Regions from separate parts of the Tepidiphilus thermophilus genome, predicted to be linked through region 2. Evidence: riboswitches for the same ligand, from Rfam matches in the RefSeq annotation. Region 2 holds a riboswitch; the other holds the start of a gene.
What was found. A riboswitch is a leader RNA that binds a small molecule or an ion and turns the genes downstream of it on or off. The one in region 2 is predicted to bind S-adenosylhomocysteine.

Region 1: another riboswitch for S-adenosylhomocysteine. It lies ahead of ahcY (adenosylhomocysteinase); the one in region 2 lies ahead of metH (methionine synthase).

Annotation. Positions count from the first base shown of each region.
Region 1 is NZ_LIPU01000010.1:42,044-49,640, reverse strand. It holds gene metF (methylenetetrahydrofolate reductase [NAD(P)H]) at 1-610, opposite strand, end outside; gene ahcY (adenosylhomocysteinase) at 676-2,085, opposite strand; S-adenosyl-L-homocysteine riboswitch at 2,158-2,227, opposite strand; gene ASC37_RS08445 (calcium/sodium antiporter) at 2,287-3,378, opposite strand; gene metK (methionine adenosyltransferase) at 3,490-4,656, opposite strand; gene ASC37_RS08435 (lysophospholipid acyltransferase family protein) at 4,960-5,835, shown strand; gene ASC37_RS08430 (Crp/Fnr family transcriptional regulator) at 5,845-6,540, shown strand; gene ASC37_RS08425 (nitric oxide reductase activation protein NorD) at 6,553-7,597, opposite strand, start outside.
Region 2 is NZ_LIPU01000001.1:24,890-32,486, reverse strand. It holds gene ASC37_RS00165 (efflux transporter outer membrane subunit) at 1-1,377, shown strand, start outside; gene metH (methionine synthase) at 1,379-5,056, opposite strand; S-adenosyl-L-homocysteine riboswitch at 5,108-5,174, opposite strand; gene hemW (radical SAM family heme chaperone HemW) at 5,184-6,329, opposite strand; gene rdgB (RdgB/HAM1 family non-canonical purine NTP pyrophosphatase) at 6,326-6,937, opposite strand; gene rph (ribonuclease PH) at 6,934-7,597, opposite strand, start outside.

The DNA of each region.
Region 1 (7,597 bases), on a different contig from region 2:
GCGCGAAGCTGGTGATCGGCATGATGCCGGGCACGATGGGGGCGGTGACGCCGCGGCGCCGGGATTCCTCGACGAAGTGGGCGTAGGCGTCGGGGTTGTAGAAGTACTGCGTTAGGGCGCAGTCGGCGCCGGCGTGCATCTTGCGGGCAAACGCGTCGAGGTCGGCCAGGGCGCTTGCTGCCTGCGGGTGGTATTCGGGGTAGGCGGCGACGGCGATCCAGAAGTGATCGCCCGTTTCGGCGCGGATGAAGTCGACGAGCTCGCTCGCGTAGCGCAGCTCGCCGGGGTCGCGCACGCCGGAGGGGAGGTCGCCTCTGAGCGCTACGAGGCGTCGTACGCCGAGCGCCTGGTACTGCTGCAGGATCTCGCGGATCTGGGCGCGGCTGGCGCCGATGCAGGAGAGGTGGGGGGCGACGTCGAGCCCGGCGCGGTGCAGCCGCTCGACCACGGCGAAGGTGCGCTCGCGGGTGGAGCCGCCGGCACCGTAGGTGACGGAATAGTAGGCCGGGCGCAGGCGCTGCATGAGGCGCTGGCGCGCCTCATCGAGCTTGGCTTCGCCTTCCGCCGTTTGCGGCGGGAAGAATTCGACGGACAGTTCCAAGTGCTGCATCACGGGATTCCTCAGCGTTCGCGCGCACGCCCTCCTCACCGGGGCGGTGCGCGGCGGTGCGGGGCTCAGTAGCGGTAGTGTTCGGCCTTGTAGGGCCCGTCGAGGGGCACGCCGATGTAGGCCGCCTGCTCGGGCGTGAGCCGGGTGAGCTGGACGTTGAGGCGGGTGAGCTGCAGCCGGGCGACTTTCTCGTCGAGCTGTTTGGGCAGTCGATAGACGCCCACGGGGTAGCGCTCGGGGTGCGTGTAGAGTTCGATCTGCGCGAGCACCTGGTTGGCAAACGACGAGCTCATCACGAAACTGGGGTGCCCGGTGGCGCAGCCGAGGTTCACCAGCCGCCCTTCGGCGAGCAGGATGATGCGCTTGCCGTCGGGGAAGATGACGTGGTCGACCTGCGGCTTGATGTTCTCCCAGCGGTATTGGCGGAGCGACTCGACGTCGATCTCATTGTCGAAGTGGCCGATGTTGCACACGATCGCCTGGTCTTTCATGCGGCGCATGTGCTCGTGGGTGATGACGTGGTAGTTGCCGGTGGCGGTGACGAAGAGGTCGGCCTTGTCGCAGGCTTCTTCCATGGTCACCACACGGTAGCCTTCCATCGCCGCCTGCAGGGCGCAGATGGGGTCGATCTCGGTGACCCACACTTCGGCGCGCAGCGCCCGCAGCGCCTGGGCCGAGCCCTTGCCCACGTCGCCGTAGCCGCAGACGACGGCGATCTTGCCGGCGATCATCACGTCGGTGGCGCGCTTGATGCCGTCGAGGAGCGATTCGCGGCAGCCGTAGAGGTTGTCGAACTTGGACTTGGTGACCGAGTCGTTGACGTTGATCGCCGGAAAGCGCAGTTCGCCGCGCTCCTGCATCTGGTAGAGGCGATGCACGCCGGTGGTGGTCTCTTCGGTGACGCCGCGGATCGCCGCGATGCGCCGCGAATACCAGGTGGGGTCGCGCTCGAGCTGCGCGCGCACCCGGGCGAAGAGCACCTTTTCTTCGAGGGTCGTGGGGTGGTCGAGCACGCTCGGGTCGCGCTCGGCCTTGGCGCCCAGGTGCAGCAGGAGCGTGGCGTCGCCCCCGTCGTCGAGGATCATGTTGGAATGGCCGCCGTCGGGCCACTCGAAGATGCGGTGGGTGTAGTCCCAGTATTCTTCCAGCGTCTCGCCTTTCTTGGCGAAGACGGGGATGCCTTCGGCGGCGATGGCCGCGGCGGCGTGATCCTGGGTGGAGAAGATGTTGCACGAGGCCCAGCGCACCTGAGCGCCCAGCGCCACCAGCGTCTCGATGAGCACGGCGGTCTGGATGGTCATGTGCAGGCTGCCGGAGATGCGGGCGCCGGCCAGGGGCTGTTGCTCGGCGTATTCGCGGCGCAGCGCCATGAGGGCGGGCATCTCGCTCTCGGCGATGCGGATCTCCTTGCGGCCCCATTCGGCCAGCGAAAGATCGGCGACGACGTACTCGGAAATGGATGCGGCCTGGTTCATCGAAATGCTCCTATTCGGGAACGAGGCCGAGCGGATGCGCAGCTCACCTGCGTCTTCCGTCCGGCCGGAGAAGACGGGTGAGCGCCGTTGGATCTGAACCGAGCCTGGCCCGCGCGGGCGGGTTGCAGCGCTCCTCGGTTGCGGGGGATTATAGCAAAGGCAAAGGGTCGCGCAGTCGCTTAGGGGGCCTCGAACAGCCTGCTATTCGCGGCGACCGACGGATTGCACGTAGCGCACCATGAGATAGACTATGGCGAGCGGCAGGACGAAGGAGAGCATGAGCCGGACGTATCCTTCGCTCCAGGGGTGGGCGCTCGCGTCCAATCCCAGATGGACGAGGTAGGCGAGGTAGAAGGCGAGCAGCAAGGCTCCGTCGCTGCGGCGAATTCCGGCGCCGGAGACGATGATGGGTAGCAGCACCACCGTGGTGCCCAGCATGACCCAGGAGTCGACGTGACGTATCGTCTCGCTCACCAGGATTCCGTGCGGCGCGACCAGGGCGGTGGCGCCGAGTACCGAGAGCAGGTTGAACGTGCAGGAGCCGATCACGTTCCCGACGGCCATGTCGCGATGGCCGCGAAGGGCAGCAACGACGGAAGTGGCGATCTCGGGCAGCGACGTGCCTACCGCCACGACCGTGAGGCCGATCACCAGCTCGCTCACGCCAAAGCTGCGGGCGATGCCGGAGGCGGCCCCCACGGCCAGGTCGGCCCCGTAGATGAGGAGCCCTAGGCCGACGAGCACCAGCGACAGCTGCACGCCCGCGTGCGCGTCCCAGCGGCTTTGGGGGATGTCGGTGGCGAGCCCGGCTTCTTCCTGGGGCGAGAGGGTGCGCGTTTGGCGGAGGAGAAAGACCGTATAGGCGATCATCGAGGAAAAGAGGATCAGGCCATCGAGGCGGCTGAGGATGCCGTCGAAGGAGGTGGTGCAGAACAGGGCGACGGCACCGAGCAGCACGGGGATTTCTTGCCGCAACAGTTGAGAGTGGACCTGGATATGCCCGATGATCGCGGTGACGCCGAGGATCAGCAGGATGTTGGCGATGTTGGAGCCGATCACGTTGCCTAGCGCAAGATCGGGCGCACCGCGCAAGCCCGCGCCGACCGAAACGGCGAGTTCGGGGGCGCTGGTGCCGAAGGCGACGATGGTGAGCCCCACGACCAGGGGCGAGATGCCGAATCGTGTGGCGAGGCGCGCGCCGCCGCGCACGAGCCATTCGGCGCCCAGGGTGAGCAGCCCGAGGCCGGCCGCGAGCAGGATGAATTTGAGCAGGAGCGAGGCATCGGAGGACATGGGGCGGATTTTAGCTCAGGGGGTCCGCGTCATGGCAGCGGGAAAAACTGATGATGCCTTCGAAAAATCCACCCGGACGTACCGTGCGGTACGTCCGGGCGCTTCGGTGGGTCACAGACCGGCGTCGGCGCGCAGCGCTTCGGCTTTGTCGAGCATCTCCCAGGTGAATTCGGGTTCCTCGCGGCCGAAGTGGCCGTAGACGGCGGTTTTGGAATAGATGGGACGCAGGAGGTCCAGCATTTCGATGATGGCGCGCGGGCGCAAGTCGAAGTGCTGGCGCACGAGGGCCTCGATCTTCTCGTCGGGGACCTTGCCGGTGCCGAAGGTCTCGACCATGAGGCTCACGGGACGGGCCACGCCGATGGCGTAGGCGATCTGCACTTCGCAGCGATCCGCCAGACCCGCGGCCACGATGTTCTTCGCCACGTAGCGGGCGGCGTAGGCCGCCGAGCGGTCGACCTTGGAAGGATCCTTGCCGCTGAACGCGCCGCCGCCGTGGTGCGCCGCGCCGCCGTAGGTGTCGACGATGATCTTGCGCCCAGTGAGGCCGCAGTCGCCGTGCGGCCCGCCGACGACGAAGCGCCCGGTGGGGTTGATGAGGTATTTGATGTCGGGGGCGCGCAGCTGCGGCGGAATGATGGGGTGGATGATCTCCTCGATCACCGCCTCGCGGATCTCGTCGTAGGTGATGTCGGGGTGGTGCTGGGTGGAGAGGACGACCGTCTCCACCTGGGTGGGTTTGCCGTCGACGTAGCGCACCGTCACCTGCGACTTGGCGTCGGGCCGCAGCCAGGGAAGCCGGCCGTCCTTGCGCACTTCGGCCTGGCGCTGCATGAGGCGGTGGGCGTAGTAGATGGGCAGCGGCATGAGCACCGGGGTTTCCGTGCAGGCGTAGCCGAACATGAGGCCCTGGTCGCCGGCGCCTTGGTCGAGCGGGTCGTCGAAAGCCTTGCCCACGCCCTGGGCGATGTCGGGCGACTGGCGGTTGATGGCGGTGAGGATGGCGCAGGACTTGTAGTCGAAGCCGATGTCGGAATCATCGTAGCCGATGCGGCGGATGACGTCCTGCGCGATCTCGCGGTAGTTGGGGTGCGCCTTGGTGGTGATCTCGCCGGAGATGACCACCAGCCCGGTGGAGACGAGGGTCTCGCAGGCGACGCGCCCGTGGGGGTCTTCGCCGAGGATGACGTCGAGCACGCCGTCGGAGATCTGGTCGGCGACCTTGTCCGGGTGCCCTTCCGAGACGGATTCGGAGGTGAAGAGGTATTCCTTGGCCATGCAATCGCTCCCTTCGATCCCCGTGAGGCGGCGTGCCGGCTCTGGGGATCAGGGAGCGGCGACGCTTTAGCGGTATTTCTTGGGCAGCTCGACTAACCTGCTGCGCGGCTGCATGGCGGCGTTGCGCGGTGCTCGGATGCTCGCCTATCTGGGTGATATGTCTCGCATCCTGCGCTCCGGGCGCCTTGCCCTGCAGCCGCTCGCGACGGTTCTTCGATCTGCCCTTCTTGTCCGCCCCGCAAGTTGTCGGATTAACTCGGCGGATGAGCGATAATTATAAATCTTCTTCAAGGTAATGAGGAAATGTCCCGTCTGCTGGTTGCCTTGCTGTGGGTGTTGCATTGGCTGCCGCTGCCGCTGCTGGCGGCGCTCGGCCGCGGTTTCGGGGCGCTGCTCTTTCATCTGGCGCGCTCGCGGCGCCACGTGGCCGAGGTGAATCTGCGGCTGTGCTTTTCCGAATGGACGGAGGCCGAGCGGCGTGCCGTGCTGCGCGAGCACTTCCGCCTGCTGGGGCGCAGCATCCTGGAGCGGGGGATTTCCTGGTTTGCCCCGGCCGAGCGCATCCGGCGGCTGGTGCGGCTCGAGGGCAAGGAGCATCCGGATGGCGTGCGCGCCCAGGGACGACCGGTGATCCTGCTCGTGCCCCACTTTCTTGGGCTGGACATGGGCGGCACGCGCGTGGCGATGGAGTACGACGGGGTCTACGTCTATTCGCGCCCCAAAAGGGACCCGGTGGCCGATCGATGGCTCAACTGGGGGCGTTCCCGCTTCGGCGATCAGCTGCAGGTGGCGCGCCAGGACGGTATCCGACCGGTGGTGCGCGCTTTGCGCGCCGGTCGGCCGCTCTATTACCTGCCCGACCTGGATTACGGGCGCAAGGAGTCCGTCTTCGTGCCGTTCTTCGGTGTGCCGGCGGCCACGATCACGGGTCTGTCGCGCCTGGCGCGGCTCACCGGCGCGGCGGTGGTGCCCTGCGTCACCGAGATGCTGCCCGATGGAAAGGGCTACGTGACGCGCTTCGGCGAACCCTGGGCGGATTTCCCTTCCGAAGACGAAGTAGCCGACGCGGCACGCATGAACCGCTGGCTCGAAGGCGAGATCCGTCGCATGCCGGCGCAGTACCATTGGGTGCACCGGCGCTTCAAGACGCGGCCTCCGGGGGAGCCGCGGCTGTATTGAGGGGGGATGATGGACGAGACGCAGCATCTCGCGAACCGGCTGCGACGGGTGGCATTGTTCGCCTTGCTGGACGAGGAGGAGTTGGAAGCGCTGGCGCGGCGCTGCCGGCCAGTGCAGCTCGCGCGCGACGAGGTGCTGTTCTTGCGCGGCGAGCCGGCGCGCGGTTTTTACCTGGTGGAGCGCGGGCGCATCAAACTGTTTCTCGATTCTCCTTCGGGGGCGGAGAAGATCGTCGACACCGTCGGGCCGGGCGGGACCTTCGGCGAGGCGGTGATGTTTCTCGACCAACCGTATCCGGTGTCGACGGCGGCGCTCGGCGAGGCCGAGCTCGTCTTCGTGCCCAAGGAGGCGGTGGATGAATTGCTGGAGCGTCGGCCGGACTTTTGCCGTCGCATGCTCGCCGGCATGGCGATGCGGTTGCGCGTCATGGTGCGCGATATCGAGGCGTATTCGTTGCAGACGGCGGCCCAGCGGGTGATCGGCTATCTGCTGCAATCCTGCGAGCACGAGCGCGGGGAGGCAACGATCGAGCTGCCACTGCCGCGCTACGTGATCGCCTCGCGCCTCAACCTGACGCCGGAGACGCTGTCGCGCGTTTTCCATGAGCTCGCGCAGCAGGGAGTGTTGCGATCCGAAGGGCGTAGGGTGGTGGTGCCGGACGTGGGGCGGTTGAGGGATTATGGGGGGAGGGAAGAGCGGCGCTGAATGCGAGCGGTTTCACGGCTGGGTGAGCTCGGCGTAGAGCCGAGGCAGGCGGGCGGCGAGTTCGCCGAGGCGCTGCACGACGACGTGGCCATCATGGCCGAAGAGGTAGGGCAGAACATCGGCGGCTTCGCGGTCGATCGCGACGCAGAAGGGGCGGATACCGCGCCGGCGGCATTCGAAGAGGGCGCGCCGTGTGTCTTCGATGCCGTAGCGGCCGTCGTAGTGGTCGATGTCGTGCGGTTTGCCGTCGGTGAGCACGAGCAGCAGTTTTTGCCGCGAAGCCGTGGCGGCGAGCCGGTCGGCGGCGTGGCGGATGGCTGCGCCGAGGCGGGTGTAGTCGCCGGGGCGTAGCGCGAGGATGCGACCGCGCACGGCCGGCCCGTTGCGCTCGCCGAAATCTTTGAGTCGATGGTAACGCACGTGTGCGTGGCCGAGCGAGGAAAAGGCGGCCACGGCAAGGGCGTCGCCCGCCGCTTCGATCGCCTCGGTGAACACGAGCAGCGCGTCGCGGATCACATCGATGACGCGGTGCGCATCATCGGCGTGCGCGTCGGTAGACAGCGACACGTCGGCGAGCAGCAGGCAGGAGAGGTCGCGCGCCGTGCGCGGGGTGTCGATATAGCGCGGTTGCGCCGAGACGGGGCAGCCGGAGCGCAGTTCGGCGTGGCGACGGACCCAGTCGTCAAGATCGAGCGCGTCGCCCTCGGGCTGACCCGCCTGGGGCCGGCGCTCGCTGCGGATGCGTTCGAGTTCGGCGCGCAGTCGTTGCGTGAGCGGGCGAAGCTGTCCGGGCAAAGGGGCGGGCATCGCCTCGTCACGGGGCAGATCGATGCGGCAGTGATCGGGGCGGTACTGGCCGCGGCGATAATCCCATTCGGGCAGCAGGATTCCCTCCCTCAGCCTTTCATCGGCGTCTGCGGCGGGCGGGCGTTCCAGGTCCATGCGCACGCGGGAGGCGACGGGGTCGGAGTCCTCGGCGAGCGCCAGCCGTTCGAGCTGGGCGGCGGCACGTCCGGCTTCGTCCCCCTCGGCGTCTTCGAGCGAGCGGTCGACGCGC
Region 2 (7,597 bases):
ATGCCCGACTATTTCCGGCCCGAACCGCCGGTGGCCAAGCAGTGGCCCGCTTCGGTCGACCCGCGCGGCGAGCGCGACATCGCCGACATGCCGTGGCAGGAATACTTCCCCGACCCGCGCATGCAGGCGCTCATCGCCGCCGCGCTCGAGAACAACCGCGACCTGCGCGTGGCCGTGGCCCGCGTCGAAGAAGCGCGCGCGCTCTACCGCATCCAGCGCGCCGACCGCTTCCCCAACGTCGGCGCCAATGCCTCCGAGCAAGCCGCTCGCACTCCGGCAGATCTCTCCTCCAGCGGCCGCTCGATGACGACGCACCGCTACGACGTCGGTGCGAATCTCCTCTCCTTCGAGCTCGACTTCTGGGGCCGCGTCGCCAGCCTCACCGAAGCCGCCCGCCAGCAGTACCTCGCCACCGAAGAGGCACAGCGCGCCTTCCGCCTCTCGCTCATCTCGGACGTGGCCAACGCCTACCTCTCGCTCAAGGAGGCCGAGGAGAGCCTGCTGCTCGCCAAGGAAACCTTGCGCACCCGCGCCGAGATGCTGACCCTGGTCGGCGAGCGGCGCAACGTCGGCGTTTCCTCCGAGCTCGACTACCTGCAGGCCCGGGGCTCCTACGAGACCGCGCGCGTGGCGGTGGAGCAGCTCGACCAGCAACGCGTGGCCGCCGAAAACTACCTGCGTTTGGTGATCGGTACCGACCGTGCCGACTGGCCTCAAGGACGCAGCCTGCGCGAGCAGGACTTGATCGGCAATTTCGCCGTCAACGTCCCCTCCGAAGTGCTGCTGCGCCGCCCGGACGTGCGCGCCGCCGAACGCCAGCTCATCGCCGCCAACGCCAACATCGGCGCAGCGCGCGCCGCCTTCTTCCCCCGCATCACCCTCACCGGCATGCTCGGCACCGCCAGCGCCGCCTTCAGCGGGCTTTTCGACGCAGGCAGCGCCGCCTGGACCTTCCAGCCCATGCTCACCCAGCCGATCTTCGACGCCGGTCGCACCCAGGCGAACTTGGATCTCGCGCTGGTGCGCAAGAACATCGCCGTGGCGCAGTACGAGAGCACCATCCAGCAAGCTTTCCGCGAAGTGGCCGATCTGCTCTCGGCCCGCGAGCGCATCGCCCGCCAGCTCGACGCGCAGATGACGCTCGAGCGCACCCAGCAGCAGCGGCTCGCGCTCACCGAGGCGCGCTACCGCGAGGGCATCACGAGTTTCCTCGAAGTGCTCGATGCCCAGCGCGACACCTTCCAGGCCTCGCAAGCGGTGATCTCTACCCGTCGGCAGCTGCTCTCGGCCGCGGCCCAGCTCTACAAGGCGCTCGGCGGCAGCCGCGAATTCGAGGGCGAGCCGATCGTCGAGGCCAAGGCGACCGATTCCCCCTGAGCTACAAAATGGGCGCGAGCCAGCGCCGCGCCTCCTCCAGCGCCAGGCCGCGCCGCCGCGCCCAGTCGGCGAGTTGATCCTCCCCGATCTTGGGAATGGCGAAGTAGCGCGACTCGGGGTGGCTGAAGTAGAACCCGGCCACGCTCGCGGCCGGGCGCATGGCGTAGTGCTCGGTGAGCGTCATGCCAGCGCGCGCGGGCGCATCGAGCAGGGCGAACAGGTCCCCCTTCACCGTGTGGTCGGGGCAGGCCGGATAGCCCGGCGCGGGACGGATGCCGCGGTAGCGCTCGGCCACCAGCTCCTCGGGCGAGAGCCGCTCCTCGGGCGCGTAGCCCCAGTCCTCGCGCCGCACTTTCTCGTGCAGCCACTCGGCGCAAGCCTCGGCCAGCCGGTCGGCGAGCGCCTTCAGCAGGATGGCGTGATAGTCGTCGTGCGCCGCCTCGTACTCGGCCAGTTTCTCCTCGATGCCGTGCCCCGCAGTCACGGCGAAGGCCCCGATCCAGTCCAGCACCCCCGTTTCCTTGGGCGCGATGAAATCGGCCAGGCACAGGTTCGGCTGACCCGGCGGACGCTGGTGCTGCTGGCGCAGGCCGTTCCACACCATGGCGAGTGCGTGGCGCGATTCGTCGGCGTAGATCTCGATGTCCTCACCCAGGCTCGCCGCGGGAAAGAGCCCCCACACCGCGCGCGCCTTCAGCCACCCTTCGCGCACCAGCACTTCCAGCATCGCCTGCGCCTCGCCATAGACCTGGCGCGCCGTCTCGCCCACCACCGGGTCTTCCAGGATCTGCGGAAAAGACCCGGCCAGATCCCAGGTCTGGAAGAAAGGCCCCCAGTCGATGTAGGGCACGAGCCGCGCGAGCGGCACTTCCTCGGCGAACACCCCCAAGCGGCGCGGGCGCGGCGGCGCATAGGCCGTCCAGTCGGTGCGAAACGCGTTGGCGCGCGCGGCTTCCAGCGGCAGCAGGGTGTAGCCGGTCTTGGCGGCATGCCGCTCGCGGATGCGCGCGTAGTCCTCGCGCAGCTTGGCCACGTACGCCTCGCGCTCGCCCGGCGAGAGCAGCGCCGAGACCACCCCCACCGCCCGCGAGGCATCGGGCACATACACCACCGGCCCCTCGTAGTGCGGCGCGATCTTCACCGCCGTGTGCGTGCGGCTGGTCGTCGCGCCCCCGATCAAGAGCGGCACGGTGAAGCCTTGGCGTTGCATCTCGGCGGCCACGTGCGCCATCTCCTCGAGCGAGGGCGTGATGAGCCCGGAGAGCCCGATCGCATCCGCCTTCAGCTCGCGCGCCGCGGCGAGGATCTTCTCGCACGGCACCATCACGCCCAGGTCGTGCACCTCGTAGCCGTTGCAGGCAAGCACCACGCCGACGATGTTCTTGCCGATGTCGTGCACGTCCCCCTTCACCGTGGCAAGCACCAGGCGCCCCTTGGTATGCCCGCCCGTCTTCGCCTTCTCCGCCTCGATGTAGGGCAGCAGGTGCGCCACCGCGAGTTTCATCACCCGGGCGGATTTCACCACCTGCGGCAGGAACATCTTGCCCGCACCGAAGAGATCGCCCACCACGTTCATGCCGGCCATGAGCGGCCCCTCGATCACCGCGAGCGGCCCCTTGCCCTCGGCGGCGAAGCGCGCGCGCAGCTCCTCGGTATCCTCGACCACGTGCTCGGTGATGCCCTTGACGAGCGCATGCTCCAGGCGTTTCTCCACCGGCCATGAGCGCCATTCCTGCACTTCTTCCGCCCTGGCCTCGCCCGTTTGCAGGGTCTGGGCGTAGGCCACCAGCTCCTCGGCCGCGCCGGGGCGGCGGTTGAGCACCACGTCCTCGACCAGCGCGCGCAGCCGCGGCTCGAGCTCGTCGTAGATGCCCAGCTGCCCGGCATTGACGATGCCCATGGTGAGCCCGGCGCGGATGGCGTGATAGAGGAACACCGTATGGATGGCCGCGCGCACGGTCTCGTTGCCGCGAAAGGCGAAGGAGACGTTGGAGATGCCGCCGCTCGTCTTGGCGTACGGCAGGTGGGTGTGGATCCAGCGCACCGCCTCGATGAAATCGACGGCGTAGTTGTCGTGCTCGGCAATGCCCGTGGCGATGGCGAACACGTTGGGGTCGATCACGATGTCCTCGGGCGGGAATCCGTCGGCCACCAGCAGCCGGTAGGCGCGCTCGGCGATCTCGATCTTGCGCGCGAAGCCGTCGGCCTGGCCGCGCTCGTCGAAGCACATCACCAGCACCGCCGCCCCGTAGCGCCGCGCGAGCCGCGCCTGCGCGAGGAAGGCCGCCTCCCCCTCCTTGAGCGAGATCGAATTGACGATGCCCTTGCCCTGCAGGCATTTGAGCCCCGCCTCGATCACCTCCCACTTGGAGGAGTCGACCATCACCGGCACGCGCGCGATGTCCGGCTCCACGGCCACGAGCCGCAGGAAGCGCGTCATCGCTGCGGTGGAATCGAGCATCGCCTCGTCCATGTTGACGTCGATCATCTGCGCGCCGGCCTCCACCTGCTGGCGCGCCACCGACAGCGCCTCGTCGTACTTCTCTTCGAGGATGAGGCGGGCGAACTTCTTCGAGCCGGTCACGTTGGTGCGCTCGCCCACGTTCACGAAGAGCGAGTCCGGCCCGATCTCGAAGAGATCGAGCCCTGCGAGCCGCATCACGGGTTTGGCCCGAGGCAGCGGGCGCGGCGCGCGGCCTTCCACGGCCCGAGCGATCGCCGCGATGTGCGCCGGCGTCGTGCCGCAGCACCCGCCCACCAGGTTCACCCAACCCGCCTCGACCCAGGAGGCGATCTCCGTGGCGAGCGCCTCGGGCGTCTCGTCGTAGCCGGTGGGCGAGAGCGGATTGGGCAACCCCGCGTTGGGGTGGGCCGAAACGAAGGTGGTGCACAGGCGCGCGAGCGTCTCCACGTGCGGACGCAGCTCACGCGCCCCCAGGGCGCAGTTGAGCCCGAAAGTGAGCGGGCGTGCGTGCGCGAGCGAAGCCCAGAAGGCTTCCGGCGTCTGCCCCGAGAGCGTGCGCCCGGCCGCATCGGTGATGGTGCCGGAGATCATCACCGGCCAGCGCCGGCCGTGCTCCTCGAAGAGGCGTTCGAGGGCGAACACCGCCGCCTTGGCGTTCAAGGTGTCGAACACCGTCTCGATGAGCAGCAGATCCGCCCCGCCCTCCACCAGCGCGCGCGCCGATTCGAGATAGTCGGCCGCGAGCGTGTCGAAGTCGATGGCGCGAAAGCCGGGATCGTTCACGTCGGGGCTCAGCGACAGCGTCTTCGAAGTCGGGCCGATCACGCCGGCCACGAAGCGGGGTTTGTCCGGCGTGCTGTATGCGTCGGCCAGCGTTCGGGCAAGCCGCGCCGCTTCCCGGTTGATCTCGTAGGCGAGATGCGCCAGGCCGTAGTCGGCCTGCGAAGTGCGCGTGGCGTTGAAGGTATTGGTCTCGATCACGTCCGCCCCGGCCTCCAGATAGGCGCGGTGGATCTCGCCGATCACCTCCGGATGCGTGAGCACCAGGAGATCGTTGTCGCCCTTGAGCTCCACCGGGTGATCCTGCAGCCGCTCGCCGCGGAAATCGGCTTCCGTCAGCCGGTACTGCTGGATCATGGTCCCCATGGCGCCATCGAGCACCAGCACGCGCTCGCGCAGCAGGCGCACGAGCTCCTCGGTCCGGTCCGCTTGCATGCCTCTTTCCTCCATAAAAGCGAAACGCCCGTGAAACCTGCCGGCGGCAGGGCTTCACGAGCGTCGTTGTCCCATCCGAGCCTGGCGGCGAGGCGCCGCTGCAACGCTCCTCGGAAAGCCTCGTATTTTACGGCAAGAATGCTTCCAGCACCGCGTTGAGCAGGCGCCAGCCGCGCTCGGTGGCGGCGATGCGCCAGGAAAGCGGCTCCACCAGCCCCTGCGCTTCGAGCCGCGCCCAGCGCGGTGCGAGCGTCTCCAAAGAAAGCCCCGTGCGCGCCGCGAACCATTCCCGCGGCACCCCCGCGCGCAGCCGCAGCGCGTTCATGAGAAACTCGAACGGCAGCGCCTCGGGCGCCACCACTACCTCTTCCTGCACGAAAGGGGCGACGGCCGCCAGATAGCGGCGCGGGTGCTTGTGCTTCATGCGCCGCACGATGCCTCCGGGTGTGCTGAGCTTGCCGTGGGCGCCCGGCCCCACGCCCAGGTAGTCGCCAAAGCCCCAGTAATTCAGGTTGTGCCGGCAGGCTTCCCCCGGCAGCGCCCAGGCCGAGACCTCGTAGTGGACGAAGCCCGCACGCGCGAACCGCTCCTCCACCGCCGCCTCGATCGCCGCCAGCTCCTCGTCGGCAGGCAAGGCCGGCGGCGCAGCGGCAAAAGGCGTGTTCGGCTCGATCGTGAGCTGATAGCAGGAGAGATGCGTCGCCCCGCCAGCGAGCGCCGCTTCCACGTCGGCGAGCGCCGCCGCCGGGCTCTGGCCGGGCAGGCCGATCATCAGATCGACATTGACGCGGGGAAACACGCGCACCGCCGCGGCGAGCGCCGCGCGCGCCTGCGTCCCGTCGTGGATGCGCCCCAGCCGCCGCAGGGCCGCGTCGTCGAAACTCTGCACCCCCAGTGAGAGCCGATTCACCCCGGCCTGCGCGTAGGCCGCGAAGCGCGCCGCTTCGAAGGTGCCGGGGTTCGCCTCCAGCGTAACCTCGGCATTGGGCGCGAGCGGCAGGTGCCGTCGAATCGCCGCCATGAGCCGCGCAAGCGCTTCGCCCGAGAGCAGGCTCGGCGTGCCGCCGCCAAAGAAGACCGTGTCGATCGGCCGCCCGCCCGCGCGCTCGGCCTCGGCCGCGAGGTCGGCTTCCACCGCCGCGAGGAATTCCGCCTCCGGCACCTCGCCTGCGAGCGGATGGGAATTGAAGTCGCAGTAGGGGCACTTGCGCACGCACCAGGGCACGTGCGCGTAGAGCGACAGCGGCACCCGCGCCGGATCGAACGCGCTCAAGCCTCCTCCCGCGCGAGCCGCGCCCTCAGCCGGCGCAAGGCCCGGCCACGGTGGCTCAGGCGATTCTTCTCTTCCGGCGAGAGCTCGGCCGCGGTCTTGCCCAGCGCCGGGAGGTAGAAGAGCGGATCGTAGCCGAATCCCCTCTCCCCGCGCGGTTCCGTGAGGATCTCACCCCACCAGCGCCCCTCGGCCACGAGCGGCAGAGGATCTTCCGCCGACCGCAAAAAGACCACGCAGCCATAGAAAAACGCCCGCCGCGCCGCCCCTTCGAGCCCCTGCATCGCCGCGAGCAGCGCCACGTTGTTGCGCGCGTCCGACCGAGGCTCCCCCGCGAAGCGCGCCGAGCGTACCCCGGGCGCTCCCCCGAGCGCCGGCACCGCCAGGCCCGAGTCGTCGGCGATCGCCGGCAAGCCGGAAGCGGCCGCCGCGTGCCGCGCCTTGGCGAGCGCATTTTCCAGGAAGGTCGGATGCGGCTCCTCGGCCTCCGTAATGCCCAGCGCCCCTTGCGCCAGCACCTCCCAGCCGAGCGGAGCGAGCAGCGCCTCGAGCTCGGCCGCCTTCTTCGCGTTGTTGCTCGCAAGCACCACCCGGCGTTTGCCCGAACTCACGCCCGGCTCTCCCGCTGGGCGACAAGCAACTCGCCGATCCCTTTCTCGGCGAGCGCGAGCAGGGCTTCGAGCGCCTTCCGGTCGAACGCCCCGTGCTCGGCCGTGCCCTGCAGCTCGACGAAGCCGCCCGCGCCGGTCATCACCACGTTCATGTCGGTGTCGCAGGTGGAATCCTCGGCGTAGTCGAGATCGAGCAGTGCCTCGCCCCCCACGAGTCCCACCGACACCGCCGCCACCTGGTCGCGCACGGGCGAAGCGGAGAGCACCCCTCGCGCTACCAGCGCCTCGCACGCATCGGCGAGCGCCACCCAGGCCCCCGTGATCGCCGCCGTGCGCGTGCCGCCGTCGGCCTGCAGCACGTCGCAGTCGAGCACGATCTGCCGCTCCCCCAACGCTGCCAGGTCCACCACCGCGCGCAGCGAGCGCCCGATCAGGCGCTGGATCTCCAGCGTGCGCCCGCCCTGTTTCCCTTTGGCCGCCTCGCGCGGCGTGCGCGTGTGCGTGGCGCGCGGCAGCATGCCGTATTCGGCCGTCACCCAGCCCTGCCCCGTCCCCTTGAGGAAAGGCGGCACGGATTCTTCCACGCTCGCGGTGCATAGCACCCGCGTGCGCCCGAAAGATACCAGCACTGAGCCTTCGGCATATTCCGTGAAGCCTCGT